Regions from separate parts of the Rahnella sp. 2050 genome, predicted to be linked through region 2. Evidence: predicted binding sites of a transcription regulator. Region 2 holds the regulator's gene; each other region holds the start of a gene.
What was found. The regulator LexA, encoded in region 2, represses DNA repair genes until DNA is damaged. The targets are predictions, from matches to a motif close to TNCTGTATGTACATACAGNA.
Positions count from the first base shown of each region.

Region 1: umuD (translesion error-prone DNA polymerase V autoproteolytic subunit) is a predicted target of LexA. The motif match lies at 2,201-2,220, and genes of this name have one in related genera.
Region 3: ABIC79_RS14055 (YebG family protein) is a predicted target of LexA. The motif match lies at 2,635-2,654, and genes of this name have one in related genera.
Region 4: umuD (translesion error-prone DNA polymerase V autoproteolytic subunit) is a predicted target of LexA. The motif match lies at 2,724-2,743, and genes of this name have one in related genera.

Region 1 covers NZ_JBEPKE010000003.1:200,640-205,482, forward strand. The annotation lists gene ABIC79_RS14490 (VOC family protein) at 1-777, shown strand, start outside; gene ABIC79_RS14495 (alpha/beta hydrolase family protein) at 977-1,990, shown strand; gene umuD (translesion error-prone DNA polymerase V autoproteolytic subunit) at 2,237-2,656, shown strand; gene umuC (translesion error-prone DNA polymerase V subunit UmuC) at 2,659-3,921, shown strand; gene ABIC79_RS14510 (glycoside hydrolase family 1 protein) at 4,090-4,843, opposite strand, start outside.
Region 2 covers NZ_JBEPKE010000002.1:27,123-31,965, reverse strand. The annotation lists gene ABIC79_RS07380 (CsbD family protein) at 36-245, opposite strand; gene dinF (MATE family efflux transporter DinF) at 435-1,799, opposite strand; gene lexA (transcriptional repressor LexA) at 2,098-2,706, opposite strand; gene ABIC79_RS07365 (diacylglycerol kinase) at 2,826-3,194, opposite strand; gene plsB (glycerol-3-phosphate 1-O-acyltransferase PlsB) at 3,312-4,843, shown strand, end outside.
Region 3 covers NZ_JBEPKE010000003.1:98,103-102,945, reverse strand. The annotation lists gene ABIC79_RS14065 (M24 family metallopeptidase) at 12-1,406, opposite strand; gene ABIC79_RS14060 (helix-turn-helix domain-containing protein) at 1,541-2,173, shown strand; gene ABIC79_RS14055 (YebG family protein) at 2,226-2,621, opposite strand; gene ABIC79_RS14050 (GNAT family N-acetyltransferase) at 2,815-3,279, shown strand; gene ABIC79_RS14045 (LysR family transcriptional regulator) at 3,395-4,270, opposite strand; gene ABIC79_RS14040 (nitrilase family protein) at 4,385-4,843, shown strand, end outside.
Region 4 covers NZ_JBEPKE010000001.1:627,239-632,081, reverse strand. The annotation lists gene ABIC79_RS02730 (pyocin knob domain-containing S74 family peptidase) at 1-405, shown strand, start outside; gene ABIC79_RS02725 (SEN1984 family lipoprotein) at 469-858, shown strand; gene ABIC79_RS02720 (YoaK family small membrane protein) at 2,063-2,161, opposite strand; gene umuD (translesion error-prone DNA polymerase V autoproteolytic subunit) at 2,761-3,183, shown strand; gene umuC (translesion error-prone DNA polymerase V subunit UmuC) at 3,183-4,448, shown strand; gene ABIC79_RS02705 (DUF2971 domain-containing protein) at 4,653-4,843, opposite strand, start outside.

The DNA.
Region 1 (4,843 bases), on a different contig from region 2:
CAAGGCCTGTTCCAGCGGATGGGATTTCAGCTCAGTACACGGGGGCACCATTCGATGGGCTCCAGTAACCATCTGGCCGTCTTTGCAGATAACTATCTGGAACTTTTAGGTTATGAGCCTGCCAGTCAGACAGACTCGCGAGGATTGTGGAACGTTGCGCCAGGCCTTGCCGGACTGGTCTGGAAAACCCGGGATGCGCATGCGGTATGGCAGCACCTCCGGCAATGTCAACTCGATGGCGAACCGCCGACCCGCTTCTCACGCCCGGTGATATTGCCGGACGGCAGCCAGACTGAGGCCCGGTTCTGCATCTCGCGGATCCGCGCCAGCGCCCTGGCATACGGCTTCAGTTTTTTCTGCGAACATCAAACGCCGCAGGCCGTTTGGCAGCCCGCCTGGCGGGTACATCCTAATGGCGTGCAAGCGCTGTCTGCCTTCGTTATTGCCTCGCCTCAACCTGAACAGACGCTGGCGCTGTATCACCAGTTGTTCAGTGTGGAGGCCCGCGCGGAGGCCAACGGTGGTTATGTGCTTGATTCAGGGACCTGCTGCCTGCGTATTATCACTCATCAACAAGCACGTCTGGAATTCGCGCTTCCGCCTGTCGCTGCGCAGGCACCGGCGAAAATGGTGGCGCTCTGTTTCCAGGTAGCATCACTGGAGCAGCTCAGGCGCTGTCTTAGCCAGGGGGATATTCAGTGGCGCGAGCAAGATGATCAACTGTTGGTGACGCAGCAGCATGCTCAGTGGCTGGCGATGCGCTTTAAGGATAAATAGCGGTGAAGCTCCGCCAGTTACTGTTGGTAAATCTCACTTAATTTCCATTTGTTCATCCCTGAAGTGGAAGTTAACGCCCACAGCAGCACCAAGATTATTACTGTCAGGAGCTTCGAATTTTAAGTCATTGACATCCTGTTCTATAAAGTATTAAAAAAGTCGGCTGATATTTAATTTTATAAATTATAAAGAGCTATACATGATTAAATATATTGTGTCATTTTCAATTATGATTGTCGTTCTCATTATTTTTTTGCTTAGCCGATTATATGATTTCGATCTTTCAGGGTACGGGCAACAACGTTCTATATCTTTTAAGCATAATAACGATGTTCTGGTGGGGACGTTGATTATGCCTCCAGGTAAGGTTTCTCCTCCGTTTGTGCTTTTAGTTCATGGAGACGGACCTCAGGACCGCTGGTCAGAAGGTGGATATATTCCATTGGTTAAATTCCTTGTCTCACAGGGAATTGCCGTTTTTTCATGGGATAAACCTGGTGTGGATAAAAGTACAGGTAACTGGCTGGCACAGACAATGTCAGATCGCGCAGAGGAGGCGGTTTTGGCGTTAAAAAAACTGAGAGAACAGCCGGAACTGAAAAAAAGTCGCGGAGGTTATCTTGGGTTCTCGCAGGCAGGTTGGGTTGTACCGCAGGCGAGCCAACTGACAACAACTGAGTTTGTTGTGCTGATAGGTGCGGCGATAAACTGGCGTAATCAGGGCATATACTATACAGGGCAACGACTTAAAGTCGAAGGTCGCTCCCTGAATGATATTCAGGATGCTAAAAAACATGAAGCCGTGGCTTTTGACCGCCAGTTTACAGAAGAAGCAGCGGTTCTCCCCTGCCACTCCCAATGTACGCGCCAGGACTTCGAACGCAGGAATTCTCTGGCTGATGCGACGAAAGATATTTCCGGTACACATACTCCGGTATTAATTCTGATGGGCCAGGATGACCGGAATGTAGACGCTGATGAAACAGCCACGGTCTGGGCCAAAGCACTACCAGCGGGCACTCCCCGCTGTATCAGGCAGTTGCCGGGGGCAACTCACGGACTTTTACGAAGCGAATGGTTTGATTATCAACTTGCTTCTCAGTGGCCTTTGTGGAAACAGGGACTTTTTCTGCTGTCAGGGAGATACTCATATTCGCCCGGGGCGCTCAGGACTGTCTCATCATGGATCCTGAATCAGAACTGTGTGGACTGAATTGCATTCTTATTACGTGCCGAAAGCCAGTTCTTCATCGAAGAGCAGGGACCGAGGTGACTTACCGTCAGAGTGCTACGGTTTCGCTGAACTGGGTTTAAGTCAGGCAACAAAACTATATTGGATACCACACAAACTAAATTAACAGACACTTCAAGCACTTTCAGGAATCGCTTCACAAGTTTCTTGATCCTTAGCTGCATTCAGCAATACTGTATATAAACACAGTATATCGGAATCAACATCATGCAGCTCATTCGACCAACTGAGGCTTCTCAACCAGTCATGCTTCCTCTCTTCTCTGAGAAAGTGCCCTGTGGCTTTCCGAGCCCAGCGCAGGACTATGTCGAGGACAGACTGGATCTCAACAAATTGCTGATAAGACATCCGAGTGCCACTTACTTCATAAAAGTTAGCGGGGAGTCTATGCATGGCGCCGGCATCAGTGATGGGGATCTTTTAGTGGTGGATCGCTCGCTTTCAGCCGTACATGGCGATATTGTTATTGCTGCTGTTTCAGGTGAATTCACCGTGAAAGAACTTCGTACTCATCCTTATCTACAGCTAGTACCTCACAACGATGATTATTCTTCGATTTCATTTCAAAATGCAGAAGAATTAGAAATATTCGGAGTGGTCATTTTTAGTATTAAGGCGCATAAATAATTATGTTCGCTCTCATCGACGTAAATAGTTTTTATACTTCTTGCGAAACTGTTTTTCGGCCAGACTTGCAGGGGAAGCCTGTTGTCGTCGTTTCCAATAACGATGGCTGTATTATTTCTCGCTCAGCCGAGGCAAAATCCCTTGGTATTAAAATGGGTGAGCCATTTTTTAAAATAAAAAACAATACATATAGCTCCAGGGTTTATGTATTCAGTTCTAATTATGCACTTTATGCCGATCTAAGTGAGCGAGTTATGCAGACGCTAACTGAAATGTCTCCTTCGATCGAAGTTTACTCAATAGACGAAGCCTTCGTTAATTTATCTGGGGTAATAAATTGCATGCCCCTAAATTGCTTCGGTCATGAAATGAAAAATAGAGTATTTAAAAATACAGGATTAACTGTGGGGGTTGGTATTGCACAAACAAAGACATTAGCAAAGTTAGCTAACCATGCAGCCAAGAAATGGCGTGGCACTGGTGGCATTGTCGACTTATCGAATATTGAACGTCAGCGCAGGCTACTGGCAATTATCTCTGTTGAGGATGTCTGGGGTATTGGTCGGAGAATTAGTAAGAAACTTAATTCAATGGGTATTAATACAGCACTTGACCTGGCTGAAAGCTCATTATGGGTAATAAGAAAACACTTCAATGTTGTTCTCGAAAGGACTGTTCGTGAACTTCGAGGTGAACAATGTCTTGAACCGGAAGAGTTTGCACCAGAAAAACAACAGATCATCTGCAGTAGATCTTTTGGCAACCGCATAACTCAGTATTCGGATATGCATCAAGCCATTTGTGACTATGCTGAGCGAGCATCAGAAAAACTACGTAGTGAGCGCCAGTTCTGCCGTTTCGTTAGTGTTTTCCTTCATACCAGCCCACACGCACATAATGAAACATACTATGGAAATCAAGCATCCATGAAGCTACTGACCCCTTCTAATGATACTCGTGACATTATAAATTCGGCCACAAACTCCCTGAAGAGAATATGGGTTGATGGCCATCAATATATGAAGGCTGGCGTTATGTTGGCTGATTTTTTCAGTAATGGAGTAGCGCAGCTAAATTTATTTGACGATAACGCTCCACGAAAAAACAGTGCAGCGTTAATGGAGGCTATCGATAAATTAAATAACTCTGGGAAAGGAAAGATCTGGTTTGCAGGGCAGGGTATTGAAAAAAACTGGGCGATGAAACGGGAGATGCTTTCTCCCGCTTACACAACCCGATATTCAGACTTACCAGTGGCAAGGTGAAATTATTCATGCAAGCCACGAGGAAAGGAAACAGCCTCTGATGAATGCCACTCACGTTCGCCACGCTCACGAAAATCAGCGCCAGCGTCTTCGATGACTTGCTGACTTAAGGTCGGTGAAAACAGTCCGGCTATCACCCGGACTGTTTTCAAACCTGGCGGGGGAATATCAGCTGATATCTGCGCCGTTCGTCTCGATCACTTTCTGATACCAGTGGAACGATTTCTTCCTGTAACGGTTACCGGTGCCGGAAATCTTATCGTCGAGGTCGACATAAATCAGACCGTAGCGTTTACTCATCTCACCGGTAGACATACTCACCAGATCAATACATCCCCACGGGGTATAACCCATCAGTTCCACGCCGTCGTCAATGGCTTCAGCCATCGCCTGAATATGCTGGCGCAGATAGTTGATACGGTAATCATCGGCAATAAAGTGGTTTTCATCCGGCTTATCGACGGCGCCCAGCCCGTTCTCGACAATAAACAACGGCTTTTCATAGCGATCGTACAGCTGATTGAGGGCAATACGCAGGCCGACCGGATCGATTTCCCAGCCCCATTCACTGGCTTCGAGGAACGGATTGCGCGCGCCGCCAAGCAAGTTGCCCTGCGCCGAAACCGCATCAGGATTGGTTTTGTTGATGGTTGAAGACATGTAGTAGCTGAAACCAATGTAATCCACCGTATGTTCTTTAATCAGCGCTAAATCACCCGGCTGAATATCCAGTTCAACACCCTGAGACTTCCACAAACTTTTGGCGTAATACGGATATTTACCACCGGCCTGCACGTCGGCGCAGTAGAAATTAAACGCCTGCGTCTCTTTCAGGGTTTCCAGTTGATTAACCGGATTACAGTCATAAGCGTAGTTGGTGGCAAACAGGATCATGCAACCAATCTGAATCTGTGCGTTGGTT
Region 2 (4,843 bases):
GGATACGTCACTGGCACGCGAGGGGGAGTCGCGTCTTACCAGTGATATTTGTTTTTGGTTTCCCATTCATTGAGCTCTTTCTCGGCCTGATCTTTTTGATAGCCGTAACGCTCCTGAATTTTACCGACTAACTGATCACGTTTACCTTCAACCACTGTCAGGTCGTCATCAGTCAGTTTGCCCCATTGTTCTTTCACTTTCCCTTTGAACTGCTTCCAGTTACCGTCGGCTTGGTCCTTATTCATAAAATATCTCCTGTTACCTTGGGTTTTATGAACTGCATTTCGTCTTGCAGCTCGTCCTTAACACTTTAAAGGTTAGTAGAGAATCTCGATTAATCCTCCTTAAACAGGGATAAAAACCACTATTAGGATTAATCTAAAGCATGAAATAACGACAAAGCTGCGCTTATTTCTTTGAAAATAGCTGAAAAATCAGTGCGACGGAGACGAAAACCATGTGTCATGCCGCCAGTAACGACGCCATATCCAGCCCAGTGAAATCCCGCGTAACCCGAGGAATACCGTCAGCGCCAGCCACAACGCATGATTGCCCAGCAGCGGTAAAGTGAACAATGTCAGCCCGTACCCCAGCGCCGCCACCAGCATGCTGTTTCGCATATCCCGCCCACGCGTTGCGCCGATAAACATGCCATCAAGCAAATAGCACCAGACAGCCACCAGCGGCAGTATAATTTGCCAGCCAAGATATCGGTCCGCCAGCTCACGCAATTCCGGTAATGATGTCAGCGCATCAATGATCGCCCCACCCGCCAGCGCGTAAATCAGAGCAAAAAACAGCGCAACCAGCCCGGCCTGACGACACGCGGCATGCCAGACATTCAGCAGTTTTTCGCGGTTGCGGGCACCGAATGCCTCACCGGAATGCGCTTCGATAGCATAAGCAAAACCGTCAAGTGCAAACGCGGTAAATGTCAGCAGGTTCATCAACACGGCGTTGACCGCCACAATGTGGCTGCCCAGCCGCGCGCCCAGAACGGTCAGCGATGCAAAGCAAAGCTGCAACAGTAATGAGCGCAGCATGATGTCGCGGTTAAGCCCGAGAAGACGGCGCAAATTACCACGCCACGCGGAGGTGATTTCTGCGCCGGTGATACCGCGTCGTTTCATCACCCGCCAGACGAAATACAGCCCGATGAGTAGCGTGAAATACTCGGAGCTTGCCGTCGCCATGGCTGCGCCACGCACGTTCCAGCCCAGCCCGATCACCAGCCACAGATCCAGAATGATATTCAGCAAATTCCCGGCAATCAGCAAAATCACCGGCCCGCGAACGTACTGAATGCCGAGCAACCACCCGAGGATCACCAGATTCGCCAATGAAGCCGGGGCGCTGAACCAGCGGATTTCGATAAACAGCCTCGCCTGTTCAAGCACGGGCTGGCTGCCGCCGACAATGTGAAACGCCAGCTCCATCAGCGGATGACGGAATACCACAATAATGACGCCCGCCAGTACAGCCAGAAGGAAGGGTTGTACAAAAGCACGCGCCAGAAGCTGATTATCTTTCGCGCCCAGCGCCTGAGCGGTCATGCCGGTGGTACTCATCCGCAGAAACAGTAAGAGCATAAAAAGGAAAGTGGTGATCATCGAACCCACAGCCACGCCGCCGAGATAATCCGGGCTGTCGAGATGACCGATCACTGCGGTATCCACCAGGCCGAGGAGCGGCACCGTGATATTGGAAAAAATCATCGGCAATGCCAGCATCCAGAGCGCTTTATCGGCAGGGCTTAAAAAGGTGTTTTTGAGTGTGTGTCGCAGGGAATGATGTTGCATAGAGAATCTCATGCCGGAGGTTCAGGTTATGCCTGTAAATGACATCGCCCCGAAAGGGGCGATGATGAGAGAAACGCATTTCTCTTTGAATTCACATGGATGCCAGAGGCGGCCGCCATCCATATTCAATTAGTTTTAGTCTTGTCTATCTGACACAGCAATTTCTGACTTAGTCATATCTGACCGAGTAATTCGCGTTATATCAAGGCGGCAACTAAGCGAACGCCGGGAGCATACACAAGTATGTGACCGGGGTTCGCGAAGGCAGCCAACGCAGAGATAGCTCGAAGTACGAAGGTCAGATCCAGTCGCCGTTGCGGATAACACCTACGGCTAAGCCTTCAATGCTGAAATTCTGCTCGCGCAAATCCACCACGATCGGCTGAAACTCGCTGTTCTCAGGCAATAACTGCACCACACTGCCTTGTTTTTTCAGGCGTTTCACGGTGACCTCATCATCAATACGGGCCACCACAACCTGACCATTACGCACGTCTTGCGTTTTATGCACGGCCAGCAGATCGCCGTCAAGGATACCAATATCACGCATCGACATACCGCTGACACGCAGCAGGAAATCGGCGCTCGGCTTAAACATTGCCGGATCGATCTGATAGTGCCCTTCGATATGTTGCTGCGCCAGCAGCGGTTCACCGGCGGCAACGCGGCCAATCAGCGGTAAACCTTCTTCTTCTTCCATCAGCAGACGAATGCCGCGTGATGCACCGGAAACAATCTCAATAACACCTTTACGCGCCAGCGCTTTAAGATGCTCTTCCGCCGCATTGGGAGAACGGAACCCCAGACGTGATGCAATCTCTGCGCGGGTTGGTGGCATACCGGTGGTGGAGATATGATCGCGAATAAGGTCGTAGACCTCTTGTTGTCTGGTCGTTAAAGCTTTCATTCCGCCCCCTGGTTGTTTATACAGTCTTGCTGTGAGTATATACAGCTAAACGGTCAATGAAAACCTAAGATTGAATAAAAACAGGGCATAACGTTGATTCCTGGAATGCAGATTCCAAATCAGAACCATCGCGACCAAAAGATGCTGACCCAGACAAAAATCGCCAATATGATGGTCAGAAGTACGGCAGCAGAGCCGATATCTTTTGCGCGACCAGAAAGCACATGAAACTCAGGCCCGATGCGGTCTATTGCACATTCCACCGCGCTGTTGAGCAACTCCGTGACACAGACCAGCACGACGGATCCCACCAGCAGGATACGTTCAATGGTGCTGACATCAAGCCAGAAAGATAGCAAAATTAACGGGATAGCGACGCTGGCCTCCTGGCGAAATGCCGCTTCGTTTTGCCATGCCGCTTTGAATCCTTTCCAGGAATAGCCGGCCGCTTTATAAATTCGGGTAAATCCGGTGACTTGGTTCGCCATTTCGGGTACTGATCCTTAGAGTGTTTGCAGCATTTTAGCTTTTATATGACCACAGATCTCCACGGATCTTTCTGGTATCCTTGCGGCGAAATTGCTAACAAGAGGCTTCACGTTTTTATGTCAGGTTGGCGTAGACTTTATTACACATTATTGAATTTACCACTCTCATTGCTGGTAAAGAGCAAGGTCATACCTTCAGATCCGGTTACCGAGTTGCATTTAGACCCGACGCGGCCGATTTTGTACGTATTACCTTATAATTCCAAAGCCGATTTGCTGACGTTGCGTGCGCAATGTCTGGCGCAGAATCTGCCTGATCCTCTTATTCCGCTGGAAATTGACGGCACCCTGCTACCAAGCCATGTCTTTATAGCCGAAGGCCCGCGCGTATTCTCTTATTACACGCCGAAGCAGGAATCCGTAAAGCTGTTCCACGACTACCTTGATTTGCACCGCAATAATCCGGATTTAGACATTCAGATGTTGCCGGTGTCGGTAATGTTTGGTCGTGCACCGGGCCGTGAAGGTCAGGACGACACGCCGCATCTGCGCGTGCTGAACGGTATCCAGAAATTTTTCGCTGTGCTGTGGCTGGGGCGGGACAGTTTCGTCCGTTTCTCCAATACCGTTTCCCTGCGTTATATGGCGACGGAACACGGCACAGATAAGACGATTGCTCAAAAACTGGCACGTGTGGCGCGGATGCATTTCTCCCGTCAGCGTCTGGCTGCGGTTGGTCCGCGCCTTCCGGCACGTCAGGATTTGTTCAATAAATTGCTGGCCTCAAAAGCCATTGAGAAAGCGATTGAAGACGAAGCCCGCAGCAAGAAAATTTCCCACGAAAAAGCCCAACAAAACGCCATCGCCCTGATGGAAGAGATTGCCGCTGACTTCTCTTATGAAGCCGTGCGCCTCTCTGACCGTGTGCTGAGCTGGACGTGGAACCGTTTGTACAAAGGCATCAACGTTAATAATGCCGAGCGTGTACGCCAGTTAGCGCTGGACGGTCAGGAAATTGTGTATGTGCCTTGCCACCGCAGCCACATGGACTATCTGCTGCTGTCTTACGTGCTCTATCATCAGGGTCTGGTACCGCCGCATATTGCCGCCGGTATCAACCTGAATTTCTGGCCGGCTGGCCCGATTTTCCGCCGTCTGGGTGCGTTCTTTATTCGTCGAACCTTTAAAGGCAACAAGCTCTATTCGACGGTTTTCCGTGAATATCTGGGCGAACTGTTCAGCCGCGGTTATTCGGTGGAATACTTTGTGGAAGGGGGGCGTTCGCGAACCGGGCGTCTGCTGGAGCCGAAAACGGGCACGCTGGCCATGACCATTCAGGCCATGCTGCGCGGCGGTTCACGCCCGATTACGCTGGTACCGATTTACATCGGTTATGAGCACGTCATGGAAGTGGGTACGTACGCGAAAGAATTACGCGGTGCGACCAAAGAGAAAGAAAGCCTGACACAGATGCTGAACGGGCTGCGCAAGTTGCGTAATCTCGGCCAGGGTTACGTGAACTTCGGTGAGCCGCTGCATCTGACCACTTACCTGAACCAGAACGTGCCAACCTGGCGTGAAGCCATCGACCCGATCGAAGCACAACGTCCAAGCTGGCTGACGCCGACAGTGCAGGATTTGGCAGAACA
Region 3 (4,843 bases), on a different contig from region 2:
GGCAAATTGCTTTACGTCCGCACCAAAGCCCGCGACTTATCCAGCAGGAAAGGCCGCAGGTAACCGACAGTATTGGAAAGCAGAATCACGTCCTCGGAAAGGCGAATACTCAGCACGTCCGTCAGGTATTTTTTACGGGTGACCATACGCTGCCAGACCTCCGGGAACTGCGTTTCCAGCTCTTTTCGCAGTGATTCATCTGCCAGCCCTACCGTATCTTCGATGCTGCTGCCACCATAGCCGGGTAATGACGGAATAATATCAATCTGAAACAACATGCCACTTTCAAACGGGATCACTGAGCCACCGTATACCGGAGAACACAACCACTCCTCATCTGCAACCAGATGGCCGGGATTGAGATGCCAGTGATAGATGCTCTGTGGCAGCGTTTGCTCAACAAGCTGATAAAGCTCGCCGCCGGTCAGCCCGATGCGCAGTGCTTCAAGCCAGGTTACTACCGTGTGGTAATAGGGTATCGCGAGCCGCTGCAACCAGTCCGAAACCTCTTCCGGTAATTCATTTTCCGCCGCCACCACATACGCCGCACGGCTGGTGAGGCCTCCTTTGTATCCGGCGGTGAGCGAAAACTTATCGCCATGCCGGATAGTTTTGTCGGAAGGATACAGATTCGCATGGGCGAAACGCTCGCCCGTCGCGGCAATCATAATCACGTTCCCGTGCTGGCCTTCTCCTGCCAGTAACTGACCGATTTCTTTTTCTGATTTGCCGGGTGCAATCGTATCCAGCGCCGCAAGCACCTGAGTGGAGGCCAGGTTGGCGCCGTATTCATAAAACGCCACTTCATTAGCGGTATTAATCCGCCGCGCACCATTTTCTGGCGAGGTAAACAGACCGGTGGCGTTGACCACATCTCCAGCCACGCCCGCGGCCTTTCGGACTGCGTCGAGGACAAACGCGGGCACATCAAAGGTGGTTTTATCCGTGACAGGGTCACATCTGAACAGTTTCCAGCCTGCAATGCCAACGTGCTGCGCGTCAGCAATACCGGCAGATTTAAGCAAATCGTGCAGCGGCTGATGATGTTTCATCGGCTGGTTGGGCAGGGAAAACACCGGCGCATGCAGGCAGCGACCCGCGTTGCGCGCATGGGGAACCAGTTTCAGATTTTCATTCCCCATAACATAAGTCAGTTCACCGGTCGCGCGCACCACCAGCAAGGCTTCTTCAAAGCGCGGGATAAAACCCGCAAGATATTCGAAATTGCCGCCGTGTTCTTTGTCGGCATAAATCACCAGGCTGTCGAGCTGATGCTGTTGCATTGCGTGAAGGATATGACGCAGGCGTGACGCCATGGTTTCATCGGATAATACCGGGGTGGGAATGTGAGGGTAAGTCGCGGGAGCCGGGAGGGTTTTCAGTGAATACTCATGTTCAGCTTTCATTGCGTGTCCTTTTGCATGGCGGGGGAAAGAGGATTATGCCCCAAACGGCCTCTTAAGGCCGCATTCACCGGACAGGGAACTCTGCTAAATTTAAGGTAATTCCCTGCTGTTGCTGCCTGACGAGGTTAATAACGATGGTTACCGAGAGTGATAAGGGCAAAGACCTCAGTCAGGCTACCGCTGAGCTATTTGCCGAACTTATTCCCTATCTCCAGTTCCGTACTGTCCCCGCGGGCTCGCGCTTCCATCTGTATGAGAGGGGGGAATTTTATTGTTATTTCATTCGCAAAGGCTGGTTTAAAACCTTTCATAACGACGAACCTGTGCTGATAGGCACGTTGTCAGTGCCGGGCATCATTGGTATTGGCGGTGCGGTGCCCTCAGAGGCCAGAATGTTTATTCAGGCGCAGGATGAATCTGAGATTGCCGTCTCCACCGTGGCGGAGATGCATGCCCTGATTGATCGTCTGGAGTTGTGGGAGCCAATGGCAAAGCACTTTTTCAGGATGACCAACAATCTCTATGTCAAAAGCACAATGCTGACGGCACCAACATCCTATGAAATTCTGCGCCACCAGCTCATGGAACTCATGAAAGAACCGCCGGAAATACGCGAAAATATTCCTGCTGCCCATTACATTCAGCTTAAGACGCACCTTTCACGCAGCACGATCATGAAAGTGCTTTCACAATTGAAACAGGGGGGATATGTGAGGCTCCACAACGGTATTCTGAAAGAAGTGATCCGTTTGCCACTGAAATACTGAGCGTGGTATCAGGGGGGAAGAAAGCGTGCCGTTACGCACGCTGTTCTCTCAGTTACGCGGCTTTTACCGCACGGACTTTTTTGGCAGTGGCAGGTTTTTCGGCAACATTTTCTTCGGCAGCATTTTCTTCAGCAGCCACGTTTTCTGCGACCACTTCTTCTGCTTCTGCTTCTGCTGGCGTTTCAGCAGCGGGCTGGTGTGCGATTTCTGCTTCCGGCAATTTGCTGGTGCGCAGAATATGCTGGACGGTGTCTTTCTGCTCGGCGAGGTGAAGTGCAATGTTTTCCGCCAGTGCTTCATCCATCCCGATATTGCTCTGTAACAGCCATTCAGTAAAAGCATCCGCCATGTCCAGCATCTTGTCGTAAGCGTCTGCTTCTTTCTTATTGGCAAAAGTCATTTTCTCTTCACCTTTTCTGACCACAACAAATTTTGTTTCAACAGCCATGATTCGCTCCTTATACTGTAATTATATACAGCATACCAATAATCAGTGCAGGATACATCATCCGGCCTGATTTTTATAGTGCGGCGCGTCAAAGGCCGGGCACATACCCTGGCAACTATAACGCGGGTGAATTTCTCAGCGTGAGCCGGTAAGGTAGAAAACGACCTGTTTTCAACGAACTTGTGAGGTTCCCGTGACAAACCTGAAAGCTGTATGCAACTGGACCAAAGACACTTATCTGATCACTACCGATTTTCAAAAACTGGATATTCCGGCAATTCACGCCTACCTGACCCGGTCAAGCTGGGCGCCGGGCATTGACGAACAGACGGTGCGCGCTGGCGCAGAAAACAGCCTGAACTTCGGGTTGTTCGACGACGGAAAACAGATCGGTTACGCCCGCTTTATCACGGACTACGCCACCTTTGCTTACCTGTGTGATGTCTATGTGCTGGAAGATTATCAGGGGAAAAATCTGGGCGCATGGCTGATCGAATGTGTGCAGTCGCATCCGGTCACAGCAAAACTTCGCCGGATGGCACTCTTTACTTCTACCGCGCCGTGGTTGTATCAAAAGTTTGGTTACACACCGGTTAACGAACCTGACTACACCTGGGTCATCACCCGGCCAGGAATTTACCTGAACAAAGACGGGTAGTTCAGGCTTTCCTGAACGCACGGCTGGAAACAGAAACTGAATTCTGGTCAGGGTCTTTCGCATTGGTGAACTCATCGCCGTCGGCCTGATGGCGCGGGCCACATTCCGGACCGTTCTATATACAGGCAGCGGCTTTGAGATTTTCAGTCACCATCCGCACAAAGTTATCGCGAATGACATCTTCATTCCGGGCGTCCCATGCAATCCCCACCTGCCAGCGCGTCGCAGGGCCGGTGAGCGGAAGTATTTTCAGCTCCGGCGGCGCAATATGCACGACGCTTTCGGGTAGCAACGCCACGCCGATCCCGGCCGCTACCAGTGCGACAATAGTCTGGATATCCTCCGCCAGTTGAACCGATGAAACATGAAACAGATTCTCCTGTAAAAAACGGTCTGTCTGCGCATTCAGCCCCCCCGCCCGCTCAGTATACAAACGCAGTAACGGACGGTTCCTGAGCCTTTCACTCATATCCTCGCCGTTATCTTCAGACACCACCAGCACCAGTTTATCCTCAAACAGCGCGTGGTAACTGAGCGGTGCAGGCGGCGGGACACGCACAAAACCAATGTGCAGTTCCCCGCGTTGCAGCATGTCGTATTGCTGCGCGGAAGGCAGATCTTCCAGCGTGATATCCACGCCGGGATATGCTGCGCGGAATTTCGCAATACATTGTGGCGCCAGGATGAAACTCGACAGGCCGAATCCGGCAGCCAGCAGCCCTTCTCCCCCCTTTTCAACCTGGCTGGCATGTTGCATAAACGCGGCCATTTGTCGCAATACTTTCTCCGCTTCCGGCAAAAGCCGCTGGCCTGCGGCTGTCAGCGCACTGCCTTGTCGTCCGCGGGCAAAAAGCGCCACGTTCAGCGTCGATTCCAGCAGATTGATCTGTTTGGTGAGTGCCGGTTGTGAAACGGAAAGCGCCTGCGCTGCCTGCGCATAATTCCCTTTTTCAGCCAGTGTGACAAAAGCCCTGAGCAAACGTGTGTTCACTTTATATATTCCATTGGGTTATCAGATTTGGAAATCATTTCATTATAAAGTTATCAGTCGCATTGCTCTAATACCAGCGTCAACCGAAATCCCTGAAGACGTATGGAGAAGATCATGTCGGACCCCAAAACACTCAAAGCAGCGGTCATTCAATTTCAGCATCAGGCGGGTAACAAAAAATATAACCTGTTAATTATGGAGCGTTTTATCGAAAAAGCGGCTATTGAAGGCGTCAATATTTTGGCCTTTCCGGAAATGTGTATCACCGGTTACTGGCACGTGCCCAAACTCGATGCTGCTGGCGTTCAGGCACTGGCGGAGCCAGCCGACACCGGCCCCTCTGTTGCGCTGATCCGCTCGCTGGCCGTGAAACATCAGATGCTGATTGGCGCCGGATTTATCGAACGTGCCGCTGACGGGCGTCTGTATAATGCCTACGCCGCCTGCATGCCTGACGGTTCGTTACACATCCACCGCAAAATGCACGCCTTTGAGCATGAGGCTTTCAGTTGCGGCGACAGTTATACCGTGTTCGGGACCCCCTGGGGCGTGAAGGTCGGGATCCTCATCTGC
Region 4 (4,843 bases), on a different contig from region 2:
GAAATCGAACCTGAGGAGGCGCTGACCGCTCTCACTTCATGGCGGACATGTTCATGGGACTACTGTGATGTACCAAGCGGTTACGACGAAGACGGCAAAGTCACTGCGGTAACTAAGGGGGCTAAAGGTTTTGGTTTCATTGCGCAGGACGTCCAAAAAGATTGTCCTGATGCAGTCACATTGACTCAAAACCCGCAGCTTTATATCGACGAGGAAGGGGAGCTCTTCGCGAAAGAGGATACGCTATCGCTCAACACCCTTGGGGTATCAGCTGCATATTCCGGCGCTGCGATAAAAGCATTAAAGAAACGCAATGAAGACCAGGCAGAACTTATCGCGGCCTTATCTGAACGTTTGAAAACGATCGAAACAACGCTTGTGATTAACAACGAACCTGCTTCATAACTTTCTTTCCTTGCCGCAAAGCTCTGTTACGATGTAACACTTGTTACTTTTGGGGATAGGGATATGAATAAGAAGTGGTCAATAGCATTGGTGGTTTTGTCAGTTTTAGTTGTTAGTGGATGTGCCTCTTCAGGCAACAAACATTTGCAGAAAGAAACTGAGACTAGTGTTCAAACTAAAATCCAGGAAGGGAAAACAACTAAAACGGAAGTAAAAGGAATGTTCGGATCGCCAGATTCGGTTAACTTCACCGATGGTGGCAAGGAGGTTTGGAAATACACTTTTGCTAAAGTAAAAGTCAGCGGCAAGTCTTTCATTCCTTTCTACGGATTGTTCCACAATGGTACGACAGGTACGAAGAAAGAACTGACGATCCTATTTGATGGGGATAAGGTTCAGAAGTATACGATGGCTGAGTCAGCAATCGATACCAAGTCCGGATGGGCTGATTAATCGCAAAAAGAAATCCAAACTACCCTCTTAGGAGGGTTCTTTATTGGAAATAAATCCTATGGTCCTGACGGAAATTGGATAATCGCGAAAAAGAGCCCGCGACAGGCGGGCAATAAACATCAGTTTTTGCATTTGAAATATGTTTGGGTAGAACGAACTAAGAATAGCTGGGTAATAATTTACCAATCAAAAGAATAGATAACCATAAATAGCTGTGTTCGTTGCATGGTCAGTATTGGGGCGCTAAAAAGCCCTCGCGAACGAAGGCCAGTGAATTATCACTAAAATTTAGTTACATGGTGGGAGGCTTACTCCCCAAAAAACCTTAACATGCCAAATATATAGTAACGTAAAGTAACAAAAAAAAGCCCGCGTTAGTAGCGGGCCATCAGTAGGTAATGTCATGGCCTTGGCAGGCTTGCTGATCTTGCGTCAGCTGATATCAGAATAGTCCTGTTGCTTTAAATTACTACCTCTCTGGCAAAAAAAATGCCCGCAGAGGAGCAGGCAATTAACTTGATTGGCTTTCAAGGGAATATCCTTGCATCTGCAAATTTGTACAGACTACTCACTTTAAAACCTCCCACAGTAACTAAATGTTTTTATTATTAGTAGATGCTAAATAGTGGGTTTTGCACATGATTGGGGTTAATGGCGCGGCATTGAGAAGTAAATTATAGGAGATTCAGATTTAAACCATGGTAGGAGAAACAAAAAACCGGCTCGGTGGCCGGGTTTGGTCGCTACTTTGATGTTAATTTAAGAACTCGTTCTGATAGACCCTTAATACGTTATTAACACTAACTATGTGAGATTAATTATCCTGCTCTTTGCTGCATGTATGCGATCTCACCGGCTCAGGCCATAAATCAGTGTCCAACATATCCCATAGCTAAGATGAGAACTGCTATGCATGTAACCCTACTGGCGCGGACTATCTGACCTCGGTCTTTTCTATAGATAGCAAAAACTAGGGTAGGTAATGCCCAAATCATTAGAACTAAGCCAATTATTGAGTAAACAGACATTAACTTTTCCTTAGTCACATACCCATCCGACTCAGAGCGAGGATACCTGAATACCCCCTTTATACCCACACCCCGTAAAGAGCCGTACCAATTAGACCGATAATCGTAGCGAGTAGCACTGCGGCTAAAAACCACATTAATTTACGGTACGACATCTGCAATCCTAATATATTCTTTCAGCCACCTGGCATTGCAGCACCACTAGCGAAGAACCACACCATGAATCCAACTGCACCGATTAGCACGATAATTGGGGGGATAAATTTCAGATTCATCAAGATTTCTCAGTTAATTTTTTTCGGTCATAGACCCGGATAGGTACCATCAATTACCCAGGCAAGAACGATGACAATGACCATAATGCATAGCAATGAAGGGATCATCAGGTACTTCTTCATAATGCACCTCATAGATCATCAGATCTGACGACGTTCCGGCCTTAAGATTGTTATGGATTTCATCATAAACGTAACACATAGCAGCGCAAACACTGGGAATATATCAGGGGATAGTAAGATAGAAAATTTTATGGATATGGTTTGGGACATGCAAAAAAAACCTCCGTTGGTGACGGAGGTTCTCTCAACAGAAGGAGCCGCGTATCTTTTACGTATCCTTTTCTGTCCAGATGGTGTCAGTGTTGAGTCCTAATGTTACTCATAACTTACTGTTTTATATGAGTTTGTCCCTGCACTGTCCTATCTAAATTGGTGGAGCTGGGGGGATTTGAACCCCCAGGCAATGGCGAACCGGCCTCATAACTATCTTTCCTTGTCGATCAGCGGCATAAAACATTCACACGTTTCCTTACTTCACAATCAAAAACCCTTATGATTATACTGTATGCATGAACAGTGTTGTGCGAGTGTGACTTATGAATATTTATTATCCAATCCCTGACCCAATTAAGCTTTCTTTGCCTTTCTTCCAAGACAAGGTGCAGGCCGGTTTCCCATCACCAGCTCAGGATTACATTGAGAAAGGTATTGATTTAAATGAGCTTTGTGTAAATCACCCCGCCGCGACTTACTTTGTAATGGCAACGGGCATGAGCATGGTGGATGCGGGCATCTATGAGGGATCATTGCTTGTGGTTGACCGTAGCCTGCAGGCAAAGCACGGCGACATAATCATCGCTTCATTGGCAGGAGAATACACAGTCAAACGGCTTTGTACGCATCCAGTCTTCCAGCTTGTGCCTATGAATCCAGATTTCCCCCCAATTGTCTTACATGACGGCGGTGATGAGTTGGAAGTCTTCGGCGTCGTCACCTTCAGTATTAACGGGTTTCAATAATGTTTGCTCTGGCTGATGTGAACAGCTTCTATGCCAGTTGCGAAACGGTGTTTCGCCCTGACTTACGGGGACGACCCGTCGTCGTTCTAAGTAACAATGATGGTTGCGTAATAGCCCGCAGTATAGAAGCAAAAAAATTAGGCATCCGAATGGGCGAGCCATTCTTCAAGATGCGTGACATCTTCGAAAAGCATAAGATTGTTACCTTCAGCAGTAACTACGCGCTTTACGCGGACATGAGCTCACGGGTGATGACCATTCTGGAAGAAATGTCTCCAGCTGTGGAAGTCTACTCAATAGATGAAGCATTCATGAATCTGCAAGGGATTAGTAATTGCCAGAATTTAGAAGAGTTTGGGCGTGAGGTGAGGGCCAAGGTTCTTCAGTGGACAGGTTTGACCGTAGGCGTTGGAATTGCACCGACTAAAACACTCGCCAAACTGGCTAACTATGCTGCAAAAAAATGGACGAAGACCGGTGGTGTCGTTGATTTATCGTTACTGGCTCGTCAAAGAAAACTGATGGCTCTTGTCGAGGTTGGGGAGGTTTGGGGAATCGGACGCAGAATTTCTAAAAAGCTAAACGATATGGGAATTACAACCGCACTCCAGCTTGCAGATACGCCTACACCACTGATCCGCAAACATTTCAACATAGTTTTAGAGAGAACTTTGAGAGAACTGCGTGGGGAGCCTTGCTTAGAGCTTGAGGAGTTTGCTCCAACCAAGCAGCAGATCGTCTGCTCTCGTTCATTTGGTGACCGCGTGGCCGAATATGACTTGATGCGTGAAGCTATCTGCAGCCATGCAGTGCGGGCAGCAGAGAAGCTGCGCGGTGAGCATCAGTACTGCCGGTACATCTCTGCATTCATCAAAACCAGCCCGTTCGCTATGAATGAAGTCTATTACGGCAAAACTGCAGGTACAAAACTGCAGATACCTACTCAAGACAGCCGCGATATAGTAGCCGCTGCCACGCAGTGCCTGGATGCAATCTGGCAAGATGGTCACCGGTTCCAAAAATGCGGTGTGATGCTGGGTGACTTCTACAGTCAGGGAGTTGCCCAACTTGGCCTTTTCGACGAGTACAAGCCACGTTCTAACAGTGAGCAACTCATGGCCGTTCTCGATGGCATAAATCACAGCGGGAAAGGGCGGGTGTGGTTTGCTGGACAAGGGGTACAAAAAAGCTGGGAAATGAAACGCCAGATGCTTTCTCCTGCATACACGACTCGTTTTAGCGACTTGATGAGGGTAAAAGTTTAAATCCGCTTACTAGTGATTAGCTCAATGAGCTGCAGTAGCGGGGCATGTATGGGGCATAGCATTTGCATTGACGTGCATCTTAGTGCAGAGCATTGCCCGAACAAAAAGCATAACTCATTGAAATAACGCGTATATGCAAAGACGTGCATACTTAATGAAAAAGGCTCAATACCGAATATACGTATTGAGTCTTAACTATAAAAGCTAACTTTTGATTTCATCAAAATTGATGTCCCAAGTTTTAACATTAGTATTACATTGTAGGACTTTACAATCAGGCAAACTTGATTTAATTTCGTTGGATAAAGCTCTTGAGTGATTTTTATTATATGAGTGGCTACTCCCAATATATATTTCTTTAATGCTATTTTTATTAATTTTCTGGATTCCCCGGT